2 regions of the Streptococcus sp. 116-D4 genome follow, and region 1 is predicted to be linked to the other one. Evidence: predicted binding sites of a transcription regulator. Region 1 holds the regulator's gene; the other holds the start of a gene.
The links. Region 1 encodes CtsR, which represses protease genes until heat stress. Its sites were predicted from a motif close to TTGGTCAAAAAAGGTCAAANA; they were not measured.

Region 1 (7,460 bases):
AAATAGTGATGGCGAGCGAGTATAGAAAATGGGAGTAGGAAATTTTTCCTACTCTTTTCTGTAAGCAGTTTCCTTGACATTTTTTTTATTTTGCGCTATCATATATCCATATAATATATGGGAGTCTGTGTACAGTCTGAGAGGAAGCGTTAAGCTTCGACCGCACCTGATCTGGGTAATGCCAGCGTAGGGAACGATACTTAGTCTACTCTTGACCTTTTCCATATATGGCAAAGGTTTTTCTTTTTGTCAAAGGAAAACGAGAAGAGGAGGTTGTTATGAAAGCAAGCATTGCCTTGCAAGTTTTACCCCTATCACAGGGGATTGATCGGATTGCTGTTATCGATCAGATCATCGCTTATCTGCAAGCTCAAGAAGTGACGATGGTGGTGACACCATTTGAAACAGTCTTGGAAGGGGAGTTTGATGAGCTTATGCGCATTCTCAAAGAAGCGCTAGAAGTGGCAGGGCAGGAGGCAGACAATGTCTTTGCCAATGTCAAAATAAATGTAGGAGAGATTTTAAGTATTGATGAGAAACTTGAAAAGTATACTGAGGCGACACATTAGTCTATTGGGTTTTTTGGGAGTCTTGTCAATCTGGCAGCTAGCAGGGTTGCTTAAACTTCTTCCTAAGTTTATCCTGCCGACCCCTCTTGAAATTCTCCAGGCCTTTGTTCGTGATAGAGAATTTCTCTGGCACCATAGCTGGGCGACCTTGAGAGTGGCTTTACTGGGGTTGGTTTTGGGAGTCTTGATAGCCTGTCTCATGGCTGTGCTCATGGATAGTTTGACTTGGCTTAATGACCTGATTTACCCAATGATGGTGGTTGTTCAGACGATCCCGACTATTGCCATAGCCCCTATCCTGGTCTTGTGGCTAGGTTATGGGATTTTACCCAAGATTGTCTTGATTATTTTAACGACAACCTTTCCTATCATCGTCAGCATTTTGGACGGTTTTAGGCATTGTGACAAGGATATGCTGACCTTGTTTAGTCTGATGCGAGCCAAGCCTTGGCAAATCCTGTGGCATTTTAAAATTCCAGTCAGCCTGCCTTACTTTTATGCAGGTCTGAGGGTCAGTGTCTCCTACGCCTTTATCACAACAGTGGTATCTGAGTGGTTGGGAGGCTTTGAAGGACTAGGTGTCTATATGATTCAGTCAAAGAAACTGTTTCAGTATGATACCATGTTTGCTATTATTATTCTGGTATCGATTATCAGCCTTCTCGGTATGAAGCTGGTTGATGTCAGTGAAAAATATGTGATTAAATGGAAACGTACTTAAAATAGAGCGTTTTGTAAAAAGAAAAGAGGAAATCAAAATGAAAAAAACATGGAAAGTGTTTTTAACTGTTTTAACAGCTCTTCTAGCTGTTGTGCTTGTGGCCTGTGGTCAAGGAACTGCTTCTAAGGATAATAAGGAAGCAGAACTTAAGAAGATTGACTTTATCCTAGACTGGACACCAAATACCAACCACACCGGACTTTATGTAGCCAAAGAAAAAGGTTATTTCAAAGAAGCTGGAGTGGATGTTGATTTGAAATTGCCACCAGAAGAAAGCTCATCAGACCTAGTTATCAATGGTAAGGCACCGTTTGCTATCTATTTCCAAGACTACATGGCTAAGAAATTGGAAAAAGGGGCAGGAATTACAGCCGTTGCAGCAATCGTTGAGCACAATACATCAGGAATCATCTCTCGTAAGTCTGACAATGTAACCAGTCCAAAAGACTTAGTTGGTAAGAAATACGGAACTTGGAATGACCCAACTGAACTTGCTATGTTGAAAACCTTGGTAGAATCTCAAGGTGGAGACTTTGAAAAAGTTGAAAAAGTACCAAATAATGATTCAAACTCGATCACACCGATTGCCAATGGGGTCTTTGATACTGCTTGGATCTACTACGGTTGGGATGGTATCCTTGCTAAATCGCAAGGTGTAGATGCTAACTTCATGTATTTGAAAGACTACGTTAAAGAATTTGACTACTATTCACCAGTTATCATTGCTAACAATGACTATCTGAAAGACAACAAAGAAGAAGCTCGTAAAGTCATCCAAGCTATCAAAAAAGGCTACCAATATGCCATGGAGCATCCAGAGGAAGCAGCTGATATCCTCATCAAAAATGCACCTGAACTCAAGGAAAAACGTGACTTTGTCATCGAATCTCAAAAATACTTGTCAAAAGAATATGCTAGCGACAAGGAAAAATGGGGACAATTTGATGCAGCTCGCTGGAATGCCTTCTACAAATGGGATAAAGAAAATGGAATCCTCAAGGAAGACTTGACAGATAAAGGATTTACCAACGAATTTGTAAAATAATGACAGAAATTAGACTAGAACACGTAAGCTACGCCTACGATGATGAAAAGATTTTAGAGGATATTAACCTACAAGTGACTTCAGGTGAAGTGGTTTCTATCTTAGGCCCAAGTGGTGTAGGAAAGACCACCCTCTTTAATCTAATCGCTGGGATTTTAGAAGTTCAGTCAGGGAGAATTGTCCTTGATGGGGAGGAAAATCCCAAAGGGCGCGTGAGTTATATGTTGCAAAAGGATCTGCTCTTGGAGCACAAGACGGTGCTTGGTAATATCATTCTTCCCCTCTTGATTCAAAAGGTGGATAAGGCAGAAGCTATTGCTCGTGCAGATGAAATTCTTGCGACCTTCCAGTTGACAGCTGTCAGAGATAAATACCCTCATGAACTCAGTGGTGGGATGCGCCAGCGTGTGGCCTTGCTTCGTACCTATCTTTTCGGGCACAAGCTCTTTCTTTTAGATGAGGCCTTTAGCGCCTTGGATGAGATGACCAAGATGGAACTCCACGCTTGGTATCTTGAGATTCACAAGCAGTTGCAGCTAACAACCTTGATCATCACGCATAGTATCGAGGAGGCCCTCAATCTCAGTGACCGCATCTATATCTTGAAAAATCGCCCTGGGCAGATTGTTTCAGAAATTAAACTAGATTGGTCTGAAGATGAGGACAAGGAAGTCCAAAAGATTGCCTACAAACGTCAAATCTTGGCAGAATTAGGCTTAGATAAGTAGAAAAAGAGGGAGTTGGTGAAGATTATCCTTTACCGACGCCCTTTTTCTTTTAAAAATGAGAAAATTTCGGTATAATAGTCAGATAAGGTCAAGGTTCAAAGAGAAAGGTGGGTTTGTAATGAGATTTAAAAATACATCGGATCATATTGAGGCCTACATCAAGGCGATTTTAGATCAATCTGGTATCGTGGAGTTGCAACGGAGTCAGTTGGCAGATACTTTTCAGGTTGTTCCTAGTCAGATTAACTATGTGATCAAGACACGCTTTACGGAAAGTAGAGGCTACTTGGTTGAAAGTAAGCGTGGTGGCGGAGGTTATATTCGTATAGGACGGATTGAGTTTTCTAGTCATCATGAAATGCTCAGGGAGCTGCTTTACTCAATTGGTGAGCGACTCAGTCAAGAGATTTATGAAGATATTCTACAGCTTTTGGTTGAGCAGGAATTGATGACCAAGCAAGAGATGAATTTGCTGGTAGCAGTAGCTTTGGATCGCGTTCTAGGAGAAGAAGCTCCAATCCTTCGTGCTAATATGCTACGACAGGTCATACAAGAGGTAGATAGAAAAGGGAAGTAAGATGAACTATTCAAAAGCATTGAATGAATGTATCGAAAGTGCCTACATGGTGGCTAGCCATTTTGGAGCTCGTTATCTAGAGTCTTGGCACTTGTTGATTGCCATGTCCAATCACAGTTATAGTGTGGCCGGGGCGACTTTAAATGATTATCCATATGAGATGGACCGTTTAGAAGAGGTGGCTTTGGAACTGACTGAAACGGACTATAGCCAGGATGAAACCTTTACGGAATTGCCGTTTTCTCATCGTTTGCAGGTTCTTTTTGACGAAGCAGAGTATGTAGCATCAGTGGTCCATGCTAAGATGCTAGGGACAGAGCATGTCCTTTATGCGATTTTGCATGATGGCAATGCCTTGGCGACTCGTATCTTGGAGAGGGCTGGTTTTTCTTATGAAGACAAGAAAGATCAGGTCAAGATTGCTGCTCTTCGTCGAAATTTAGAAGAACGGGCAGGCTGGACTCGTGAAGACCTCAAGGCTTTACGCCAACGCCATCGTACAGTAGCTGACAAGCAAAATTCTATGGCGAATATGATGGGCATGCCCCAGACTTCAAGTGGTGGTCTCGAGGACTATACGCATGATTTGACAGAGCAAGCGCGTTCTGGCAAGTTAGAGCCAGTCATCGGTCGGGACAAGGAAATCTCACGTATGATTCAAATCTTGAGTCGGAAGACCAAGAATAATCCTGTCTTGGTTGGGGATGCAGGTGTCGGGAAAACTGCTCTGGCGCTTGGTCTTGCTCAGCGTATTGCTAGAGGGGATGTGCCTGCGGAAATGGCTAAGATGCGCGTGTTAGAGCTTGATTTGATGAATGTTGTTGCAGGGACACGCTTCCGTGGTGACTTTGAAGAACGCATGAACAATATCATAAAGGATATTGAAGAAGATGGCCAAGTCATCCTCTTTATCGATGAACTTCATACCATCATGGGTTCTGGTAGTGGAATTGACTCAACTCTAGATGCGGCCAATATCTTGAAGCCAGCCTTGGCGCGTGGAACTTTGAGAACAGTTGGTGCCACCACTCAAGAAGAGTACCAAAAACACATTGAAAAAGATGCGGCCCTTTCTCGTCGATTCGCCAAAGTGACGATTGAAGAGCCAAGTGTGGCAGACAGCATGGCCATTTTGCAAGGTTTGAAAGCGACCTATGAGAAGCATCATCGTGTGCAAATCACAGATGATGCGGTTGAAACAGCTGTCAAGATGGCTCATCGTTACTTGACTAGTCGTCACTTGCCAGACTCCGCTATTGATCTTTTGGATGAGGCAGCAGCAACAGTGCAAAATAAGGCTAAGCATGTAACAGCAGACGATTCTGGCTTGAGTTCAGCTGACAAGGCCTTGATGGATGGCAAGTGGAAACAAGCAGCTCAGCTAATCGTAAAAGAAGAGGAATTGCCTGTCTATCAAGACTTGGTAACAGAGTCTGATATTTTGACCACCTTAAGTCGCTTGTCAGGTATTCCAGTCCAAAAACTGACTCAGACTGATGCTAAGAAATACTTAAACTTGGAAGCTGAACTGCACAAACGTGTCATCGGTCAAGATCAAGCTGTTTCAAGTATTAGCCGTGCCATTCGCCGCAACCAGTCAGGGATTCGCAGTCATAAGCGTCCTATTGGTTCCTTTATGTTCTTAGGGCCTACAGGTGTCGGGAAGACTGAATTGGCCAAGGCTCTGGCAGAAGTTCTTTTTGACGACGAATCAGCTCTTATCCGCTTTGATATGAGTGAGTATATGGAGAAATTCGCAGCCAGCCGTCTCAATGGAGCTCCTCCGGGTTATGTTGGTTACGAAGAAGGTGGGGAGTTGACCGAGAAGGTTCGCAATAAACCATACTCTGTTCTCCTCTTTGACGAGGTAGAAAAGGCCCACCCAGACATCTTTAATGTGCTCTTGCAGGTCTTGGATGACGGTGTCTTGACCGATAGCAAGGGCCGCAAGGTTGACTTTTCAAATACCATTATCATCATGACGTCAAACCTTGGTGCGACAGCCCTTCGGGATGACAAGACAGTTGGATTTGGGGCAAAGGATATTCGTTTTGACCAGGAAAATATGGAAAAACGCATGTTTGAAGAGCTGAAAAAAGCTTATAGACCTGAGTTTATCAACCGTATTGATGAAAAGGTGGTCTTCCATAGCCTTTCTAGCGATCATATGCAGGAAGTGGTGAAGATTATGGTCAAACCTTTAGTGGCAAGTTTGGCTGAAAAAGGCATTGACTTGAAATTACAAGCTTCCGCACTGAAATTGTTGGCCAATCAAGGATATGACCCAGAGATGGGAGCTCGTCCGCTTCGCAGAACCCTACAAACAGAAGTGGAAGACAAGTTGGCAGAACTTCTTCTCAAGGGAGAATTAGAGGCAGGCAACACACTTAAGATTGGTGTTAAAGCAGGCCAGTTAAAATTTGATATTGTATAAAAATGGAGAATCAGGAGCAATCTTGATTCTCTTTTTTGCTACTTTTTTATAAAAAATAATAAAAAACTATTGACAAAGCAAAAATATAGTTTATAATAAAAACATAGATAATGAAAATATCAAAAAATATAAAAAGGCTATACGTTTATGAAAAAGAAAACAGCAGTGGTATTTGGAACCTTTGCTCCACTTCATCAAGGACATATCGATTTGATCCAGCGAGCCAAGCGGCAGTGTGACCGGGTCTGGGTTGTCGTTTCAGGCTATGAGGGAGACCGAGGGGAGCAGGTAGGGTTAACGCTTCAAAAAAGATTTCGCTATATCCGAGAGGCTTTTCGTGATGACGAGTTGACCTCTGTCTGCAAATTAGATGAAACCAATCTTCCCCGTTACCCTATGGGTTGGCAGGAGTGGTTGAATCAGATGTTAGCGGAGATTTCTTATAATGAAACCCAGCAAGAACTAATCTTCTTTGTGGGAGAAGCAGACTACCAGCAAGAATTGTCTAATCGTGGTTTTGAGACTGTCTTGCAAGAAAGAAAATTTGGTATCTCAGCGACTATGATTCGTGAAAATCCAAGCAAATATTGGAAATATATTGCTCAACCTTTCCGACGTCAGTTTACAAAGAAAGTGTTGATTATGGGAAGTGCCAGCAATGGGAAGACCACTCTGGCTAAGGATTTGGCAAGGTATTACGATGCGCCCGTTAGTCTGGAATATGCGCGTGAGTACCAGATCAAAAACAATGTCCGCGATGATGAATTGACTCCAAAGGATTACTATTATCTCCTTTTAGGGCAGTATGACCAGACCTCTAAGTTAATCGATAGCAATGCCAATAGGGGACTGGTAATAGCAGACACCAACTCCTTAGTAACCAAGGGCTACTATGATTATTACATGGAGACTGAGGATCAAGAGGACTTATCGGGAGAGACTTTTGATAATCTCTTTGTCTCGATTTTGGCTAAGGAAAAATGGGACTTGATTCTCTTTGTGCAACCTGTCGGCTCCTATGTCAATGATGGATTTAGAGATATGACCATGGCAGAAGACCATATTCGTCATAGTTTTTCCCAGCATTTGGACCAGATGAGGGAGCAATATCTAGGCAATATTCCTCATGTTTATCTAGCTGATGACTATCTAGGAAATTATGAAGCAGCAAAAGTGGCTATTGATGCCATCTACCAAGCAGATTAGGAGAAAAATATGAAAAAATTAACTGAAAAAATCACACAATTTATCGAAAACTTTAAAAATGTTCATGCAGAAGCTCGTAAGATCGGGTTTGCAGGAATCATGAGCCTGCTCTGGAAAGATCTCTTTGTCGGCCGTAGCCTTTTCCAGTGGTTGTATCTCATCGCCTTGTCAAGTGTTCCC
Region 2 (7,460 bases), 820 kb from region 1:
CGAAACAAAAGATGTCGAAGCTGCAAAAACATTTGTTGCAGAAAATCAAGAACAGCTTGGAGAATATTTCTCCCAAGCTCGACAGTTGATTTCTGGTTCAGAAGGTCTAGATGGACTCGTTGGAAAGATTAAGGGATTTTTCTAAAAGATATAAAGGCGCCTGAAAGAATCAGGTGCCTTTTTGAGATATTTTTTTCATTATTTTAGGCAGACAACTGCTGATTTCCGTTGGCAAGACCACATAATGTTCCTGAGCTAGTTCTTGGGCTACGGCTGAATGAAGATGGGTTGCTACCACCACACGTTCGTAGAGACTGGCCTGTCGAAATTGGCCTGCAAATCCTGCAATCATTCCAGCCAGAGTATCTCCCATACCACCAGTCGCCTGATAGGGACCGCCAACCTGTAACTGGTAATAATCAGACTGGCCAGCTTGCCAAATACGAGTATCTGGACCTTTCTCCACCAAAATTATTCCTTGAGGAAAGGAAGTTAGGGCACTAGCTGTTGCATCTTCGTTTTGCTTTTCAATAGCAATACCAGACAACTTTTCCCATTCTTTTTGGTGTGGAGTTAAAATAAGCTGGTTAGATGGAAACGACAAACTCGTTCTAGCAAGAATGGTTAAGGCCCCTCCGTCTACAATCAAAATCTGATTCTTTTTTAAGCTAGCAAAGACCTGTTTGACTAGATTTTCTCCAAAAGCATCGTCTCGTAAACCAGGCCCCAGCAAGACAACTTCTGCCTTCTCCAATTGCTCTTTTAACAATTGCTGGTCTTGAAGAGAAAAAGCCATAGCCTCAGGTAAATGGCTGTGCAGAGTTGAGATATTTTCCTTGTCTGTGCCAACGGTCACCAAACCAGCTCCACTTTTAACAGCTGCCAAAGCAGCCATCATGATGGCACCACCATAAGGATAAGTCCCACCCAGCAACAGCAGACGGCCATAGTCTCCTTTATGACTGGTACGAGAACGTTCAATCATGACTTTTTCTAATAATACGTGATCAATCACTTTCATCGTTTTTCCCTCTCTCTTTTATTATACAACAAAAAGGAGGCGCAGACCTCCTTTTGTAATCTTATATCTAAAATTTAATACTCATTTCTGCCATTTTAAATATAACTATATAAAATACACTCTCTTCAGCGAATGTTTCTCTTATTTTCTATCCAATGTCCGAAGGGCTGCCTGATAGGTTTGCTCCATCAACATAGTAATGGTCATAGGACCAACACCTCCAGGGACTGGCGTGATGTGGCTAGCAAGTGGGGCAACTGCCTCATAATCCACATCCCCACAGAGCTTACCATTTTCATCACGATTCATCCCAACATCAATGACTACCGCACCTGGTTTGACAAAGTCAGCAGTCACAAACTTGGCGCGGCCAATTGCGACCACCAGAATATCTGCTTTAGCAGCCACCTTGGCAAGATTATGAGTACGTGAATGGGTCAAGGTCACTGTAGCATTCTTGGCCAAAAGAAGCTGGGCCATAGGTTTTCCAACGATATTGGAACGACCGATAACGACCGCATTTTTACCTTCCAAGTCAATCCCGTATTCATGGAACATTTCCATAATTCCTGCAGGTGTAGAAGGAATCATGACAGGATGACCAGACCAGAGACGCCCCATATTTAGGGGATGGAAACCATCCACATCCTTTTCTGGGTCAATGGCCAACAAAACTGCCTCTTCATCGATATGATTAGGTAATGGTAACTGGACCAAAATCCCATGCCAAGCTGGATCCTGATTGTATTTGGCAATCAGGTCTAACAATTCCTCTTGAGTAATTGTCTCTGGAACTCGCACTACTTCACTACGGAAACCAGCTGCAAGGGCAGAACGTTCCTTATTTCGAACGTAGACTTGGCTAGCAGGGCTGTCCCCAACCAAAATCACTACCAAACCAGGTACTAGACCTGTCTCTTCTTTTAGTTTGGCAGTCTTTTCAGCCAACTGTCCTTGTAACTTAGCTGCTAAAGCCTTCCCATCAATAATCTGTGTCATATCACTTCTCTTTTCTTTCAAATATCTTCCATTATACCAAAAACTGCCAGCATCCTCTAACACTTCTTTTCTAGGCAACCCTATAGTTTCATACTATAAGAAAAAGCTCGGGTCGAGCTTTTCACTAATCTTGTCTTAAAATTTTAAAATAGATTATAAAACCTTACTCAAGAAGTCCTTAGTCCGTTGTTCTTGGGTTTGTTCAAAAATCTGTTCAGGTGTTCCGTCTTCAACAACCACACCGTCTGCCATAAAGATAACACGATCTGCCACCTCACGAGCAAATCCCATCTCATGTGTTACGATAACCATGGTCATCCCTGTCTTGGCTAGGTCTTGCATAACAGTCAACACCTCACCTACCATCTCAGGGTCCAGGGCTGAAGTTGGCTCGTCAAAGAACAAAACATCAGGTTCCATAGCTAAACCACGCGCAATAGCAATCCGCTGTTGCTGGCCACCTGACAAACTCTGTGGATAAGCAGTTGCCTTATCTGGTAAACCAACTTTTTCCAAAAGTTCCTGAGCTCTTTTCTCAGCAACGGCCTTGCTTTCACCTTTGGTCTTGATAGGAGACAAGGTGATATTTTCCATCACAGTCATATTAGGAAAGAGATTAAATTGTTGGAAAACCATGCCCATCTTCTCACGCATGGCAAACAGGTTATTCTTCTTGTCTGTAATATCGACTCCCTCAAAGATAACCCTCCCCTTAGTCGCTTCTTCCAATAAATTCATAGAGCGAAGCAAGGTAGATTTCCAACTCCCTGAAGGACCGATAATAACGACAACTTCTCCTTTTTTAATCTCGAGGTTGATGTCCTTCAATACTTCATTCTTTCCAAAAGATTTATGTAAATTTTCAATTTTCATCAAGGTTTCTGTCATTATTTCTTATCTCCTTGTCCCATACGTTTTTCAAAAGCTTTCAAGGCCACTGTCAAAATAGAGGTCATAATCAAGTAATAAAAGGCTGCAAATAAAAGTGGTGTTAAAGGTAGATAGGTTGTTGTAGAAACTGTTGTAGCCCCATTCCACAACTCCATAACACCGATAGCTGACAAGAGGGAACTATCCTTGATAATAGTGATAAATTCGTTCCCCAATGCTGGCAAAATATTTTTGATAGCTTGTGGCAAAATCACGTAGCGCATCGCATTTTTAGGACGAATTCCTAGAGAATAGGCCGCCTCTAACTGCCCCTTAGGAACCGCATTAATCCCGGCACGAACAGTCTCAGAAACATAAGCACCACTGTTCATTGAGATAATCAAAATCCCTGGAATCAGACGAGAGAGATCAACACCCAAAATCCCAACCTGAATAGTCGGAGCATTGATGTGCATAAGGGCAAAGGCAATCATAATCTGAACCATCATCGGTGTCCCACGGAAAATCCAAACGTACAAGTTGGCGAGCCAAACAAGCGGTTTAAACTTTGATCGTTGTCCAAAAGCCAAGACAACACCCAAAATAGTTCCCAAAAAGACAACACAGATAGAAATGAGAACCGTCACAACAGCCCCATAGTTAAAATAAGGTAAATACTTAGGTAAAAAAGAAAAATTCATAGTCACACTGCTTTCTAAAATAGAATACTGTATGATTATAACATGGATTGAATTAAAATTCAAATATTTGGTTTAATTTATTCAAAAAATCTTAAAACTGGTAGAATTAGCGAGAAATCTTAGTTTTTTCTAGTCAAGTTGACCTCCTTTATGGTAAAATAGTAACGATAAGAAATGAAGGAGAATCAAAATGGAATCACATTTGGTTAGAATCATCAACCGCCTTGAAGCAATGACAAAAGACGGTGGAAATTTAAAACGTAATTTTGAACGCGAAGGAGTTGTTGTTGCAGAAGTTGCATATAGCCACGACGAAGAAAATGGCTCAATCTTTACCCTCCGTGATGTCGAGGCTCGCGAAACTTATACATTTGACAGCATTGACTTGATTGCAATGGAGATTTACGAACTCCTTTACTAGTACAAAACAAGCTGGGGTACACCCTGCATGTCTTACCAAAATCCTTTTTGTCTCACAAATAGGATTTTTTTATAGGTCAAATTCACAAAGAATTTCATTGTAACAACTTCTCAAAGCTTCAATCTTTTTACTTGCTTTACACCTCAATCCTGTTATAATGAGAGTATAGAAATTTGACTATTTTTGACCTTTCGACAGGTCAGGCTAAAGAAAGAAATGAGGTAGATGTATGCTTTGTCAAAACTGTAAAATCAACGACTCAACAATCCATCTTTATACCAATCTCAATGGAAAGCAAAAACAAATTGACCTCTGTCAAAACTGCTATAAGATTATCAAAACAGATCCTAACAATAGCCTCTTTAAAGGTATAACGGATCTGAACAATCATGATTTTGATCCCTTTGGTGATTTCTTCAATGACCTAAACAATTTTAGACCTTCTAACAACACTCCTCCGACTCCCCCAACCCAATCAGGTGGAGGTTACGGTGGAAATGGCGGTTATGGTTCCAAAAATCGTGGACCTGCTCAGACTCCGCCACCTAACCAAGAAAAAGGCCTGCTGGAAGAATTTGGTATCAACGTAACTGAAATTGCCCGTCGTGGGGATATTGACCCCGTTATTGGACGCGACGATGAAATTATCCGTGTCATCGAAATTCTAAATCGCAGAACCAAGAATAATCCTGTCCTTATCGGTGAACCAGGTGTCGGAAAAACTGCAGTTGTCGAAGGTCTAGCCCAGAAGATTGTCGATGGCGATGTTCCACACAAACTCCAAGGTAAACAAGTCATCCGTCTGGATGTGGTTAGCCTAGTACAAGGAACAGGTATCCGAGGACAATTTGAAGAACGCATGCAAAAACTCATGGAAGAAATTCGCAAACGTGAGGACATCATCCTCTTTATCGATGAGATCCATGAAATTGTCGGTGCGGGATCTGCGGGCGATGGCAATATGGATGCAGGAAATATCCTCAAGCCCGCCCTTGCTCGTGGGGAACTGCAACTGGTCGGCGCTACTACCCTCAATGAATACCGTATTATTGAAAAGGATGCTGCCCTAGAACGTCGTATGCAGCCTGTTAAGGTCGATGAACCAACTGTGGACGAAACAATTACTATCCTCAAAGGAATTCAAAAGAAATACGAAGATTACCACCACGTTCAATATACCGATGCTGCAATTGAAGCAGCGGCAACTCTTTCCAATCGTTACATCCAAGATCGCTTCTTACCTGACAAGGCCATTGACCTCCTAGATGAAGCTGGTTCTAAGATGAACTTGACCTTGAATTTTGTGGATCCTAAAGTCATTGATCAGCGCTTGATTGAGGCTGAAAATCTCAAATCCCAAGCTACACGAGAGGAAGATTTTGAGAAGGCCGCCTACTTCCGCGACCAGATTGCCAAGTATAAGGAAATGCAAAAGAAAAAGGTCACAGACCAAGATACTCCTATCATCAGCGAGAAAACCATTGAGCATATTATCGAGCAGAAAACAAACATCCCTGTTGGTGATTTAAAAGAGAAAGAACAATCTCAACTCATCCATCTAGCCGAAGACCTCAAGTCTCATGTTATTGGACAAGATGATGCTGTCGATAAGATTGCCAAGGCTATTCGCCGTAATCGTGTCGGTCTCGGTACGCCTAACCGCCCAATCGGAAGCTTCCTCTTCGTCGGGCCAACTGGTGTCGGTAAGACAGAACTTTCCAAACAACTAGCTATCGAACTCTTTGGTTCTGCTGACAGTATGATTCGCTTTGATATGAGTGAATATATGGAAAAACACAGTGTGGCTAAATTAGTCGGCGCCCCTCCAGGTTATGTCGGCTACGACGAGGCTGGGCAATTAACTGAAAAAGTCCGCCGTAATCCATATTCTCTTATTCTCTTGGATGAAGTAGAGAAAGCCCATCCAGATGTTATGCACATGTTCCTCCAGGTCTTGGATGATGGTCGTTTGACAGATGGGCAAGGACGCACCGTTAGCTTCAAGGATACCATCATCATCATGACTTCAAATGCTGGGACTGGAAAAGCCGAAGCTAGCGTTGGATTTGGAGCTGCTAGAGAAGGACGTACCAACTCTGTTCTCAGTGAACTCGGTAACTTCTTTCGCCCAGAGTTTATGAATCGTTTTGATGGGATTATCGAATTTAAGGCTCTCAGCAAGGACAACCTCCTTCAGATTGTCGAGCTCATGCTAGCAGATGTTAACAAACGCCTTTCTAACAACAACATTCATTTAGATGTAACTGACAAGGTCAAGGAAAAATTGGTTGACCTAGGCTATGATCCAAAAATGGGAGCACGCCCACTTCGTCGTACTATTCAAGACTATATTGAGGACGCAATCACTGATTACTACCTTGAAAATCCAAGCGAAAAAGACCTAAAAGCAGTTATGACTAGCAAGGGCAAGATTCAAATTAAGTCTGCCAAAAAAGCTGAAGTTGAAACTTCTGAAAAAGAAGTATAAATACTATAGAAAAAGAGTAGAAAATGAAAATTTTCTACTCTTTTTTACTAAAATAACAATAAGTTCTTGACAGCTCAGCCTTTGTCCATTAAGATAATAATAAAGATATTAGATAATGAGGAAAATGCAATGGCAACCCCAACTTTCGGAGAAAAAAAAGAGAATGTGACCTACCAGCACCGCTATGGTGTCTACGCAGTTATTCCTGATCCAGAAAAAAAACAAATAGTTTTAGTTCAAGCGCCTAATGGCGCTTGGTTCTTACCAGGTGGCGAAATCGAAGCAGGTGAAAATCATCAGGAAGCCCTAAAGCGTGAATTGATTGAAGAGCTTGGTTTCACAGCTGAAATTGGTACCTATTACGGACAAGCTGACGAATATTTCTACTCTCGTCACCGTGACACCTACTACTACAATCCTGCCTACCTCTATGAAGCGACTTCTTTCAAAGAAGTGCAAAAGCCACTAGAGGACTTTAATCATATCGCCTGGTTCCCTATTGACGAGGCTATTGAAAATCTCAAACGTGGTAGCCATAAATGGGCAATCCAATCTTGGAAAAAACAGCATAAGATTGACTAAATCAAGCTACTTTATTTAAAAAGTGCTATAATAGAATTAGAAAATCGGAGGAAATGTTATGAAGCTTATCAATACAACAAACTCACACTCGCAACTTGTAAAAAGCCAGCTAGAAAGTACAGATGCAACCCTTGTTGAAGTTTATTCTGCAGGTAATACAGATGTTATTTTTACCCAAGCTCCACTTCACTATGAAATCCTCATCTCAAACAAACACCGCGCTATTCGCGAACCTGAAATCGAAGCTATTCAAGAATTTTTCTTGAAACGTAAAATTAATAAGGACTCTATTGATGAGGCCAATATCAAAACCCTCTATTCAGAAAAATTAATTGGAATTTCGATTCCAACCAAATAAAATCTTGAAGAGATTAAAAA

Region 2: UKS_RS03985 (ATP-dependent Clp protease ATP-binding subunit) is a predicted target of CtsR. The motif match lies at 4,183-4,203, and genes of this name have one in related genera.

What each region holds. Positions count from the first base shown of each region.
Region 1 is NZ_AP021887.1:1,895,638-1,903,097, reverse strand. Features, by position in the region: gene cbpD (choline binding-anchored murein hydrolase CbpD) at 1-25, shown strand, start outside; gene UKS_RS09475 (thiamine-binding protein) at 279-569, shown strand; gene UKS_RS09470 (ABC transporter permease) at 532-1,290, shown strand; gene UKS_RS09465 (ABC transporter substrate-binding protein) at 1,328-2,335, shown strand; gene UKS_RS09460 (ABC transporter ATP-binding protein) at 2,335-3,063, shown strand; gene UKS_RS09455 (CtsR family transcriptional regulator) at 3,182-3,640, shown strand; gene UKS_RS09450 (ATP-dependent Clp protease ATP-binding subunit) at 3,642-6,074, shown strand; gene UKS_RS09445 (AAA family ATPase) at 6,222-7,280, shown strand; gene pnuC (nicotinamide riboside transporter PnuC) at 7,290-7,460, shown strand, end outside.
Region 2 is NZ_AP021887.1:773,126-780,585, reverse strand. Features, by position in the region: gene UKS_RS04015 (hypothetical protein) at 1-145, shown strand, start outside; gene UKS_RS04010 (NAD(P)H-hydrate dehydratase) at 170-1,021, opposite strand; gene UKS_RS04005 (bifunctional methylenetetrahydrofolate dehydrogenase/methenyltetrahydrofolate cyclohydrolase) at 1,163-2,020, opposite strand; gene UKS_RS04000 (amino acid ABC transporter ATP-binding protein) at 2,174-2,908, opposite strand; gene UKS_RS03995 (amino acid ABC transporter permease) at 2,908-3,591, opposite strand; gene UKS_RS03990 (DUF1797 family protein) at 3,782-4,012, shown strand; gene UKS_RS03985 (ATP-dependent Clp protease ATP-binding subunit) at 4,242-6,500, shown strand; gene UKS_RS03980 (NUDIX hydrolase) at 6,630-7,082, shown strand; gene UKS_RS03975 (DUF1827 family protein) at 7,141-7,440, shown strand.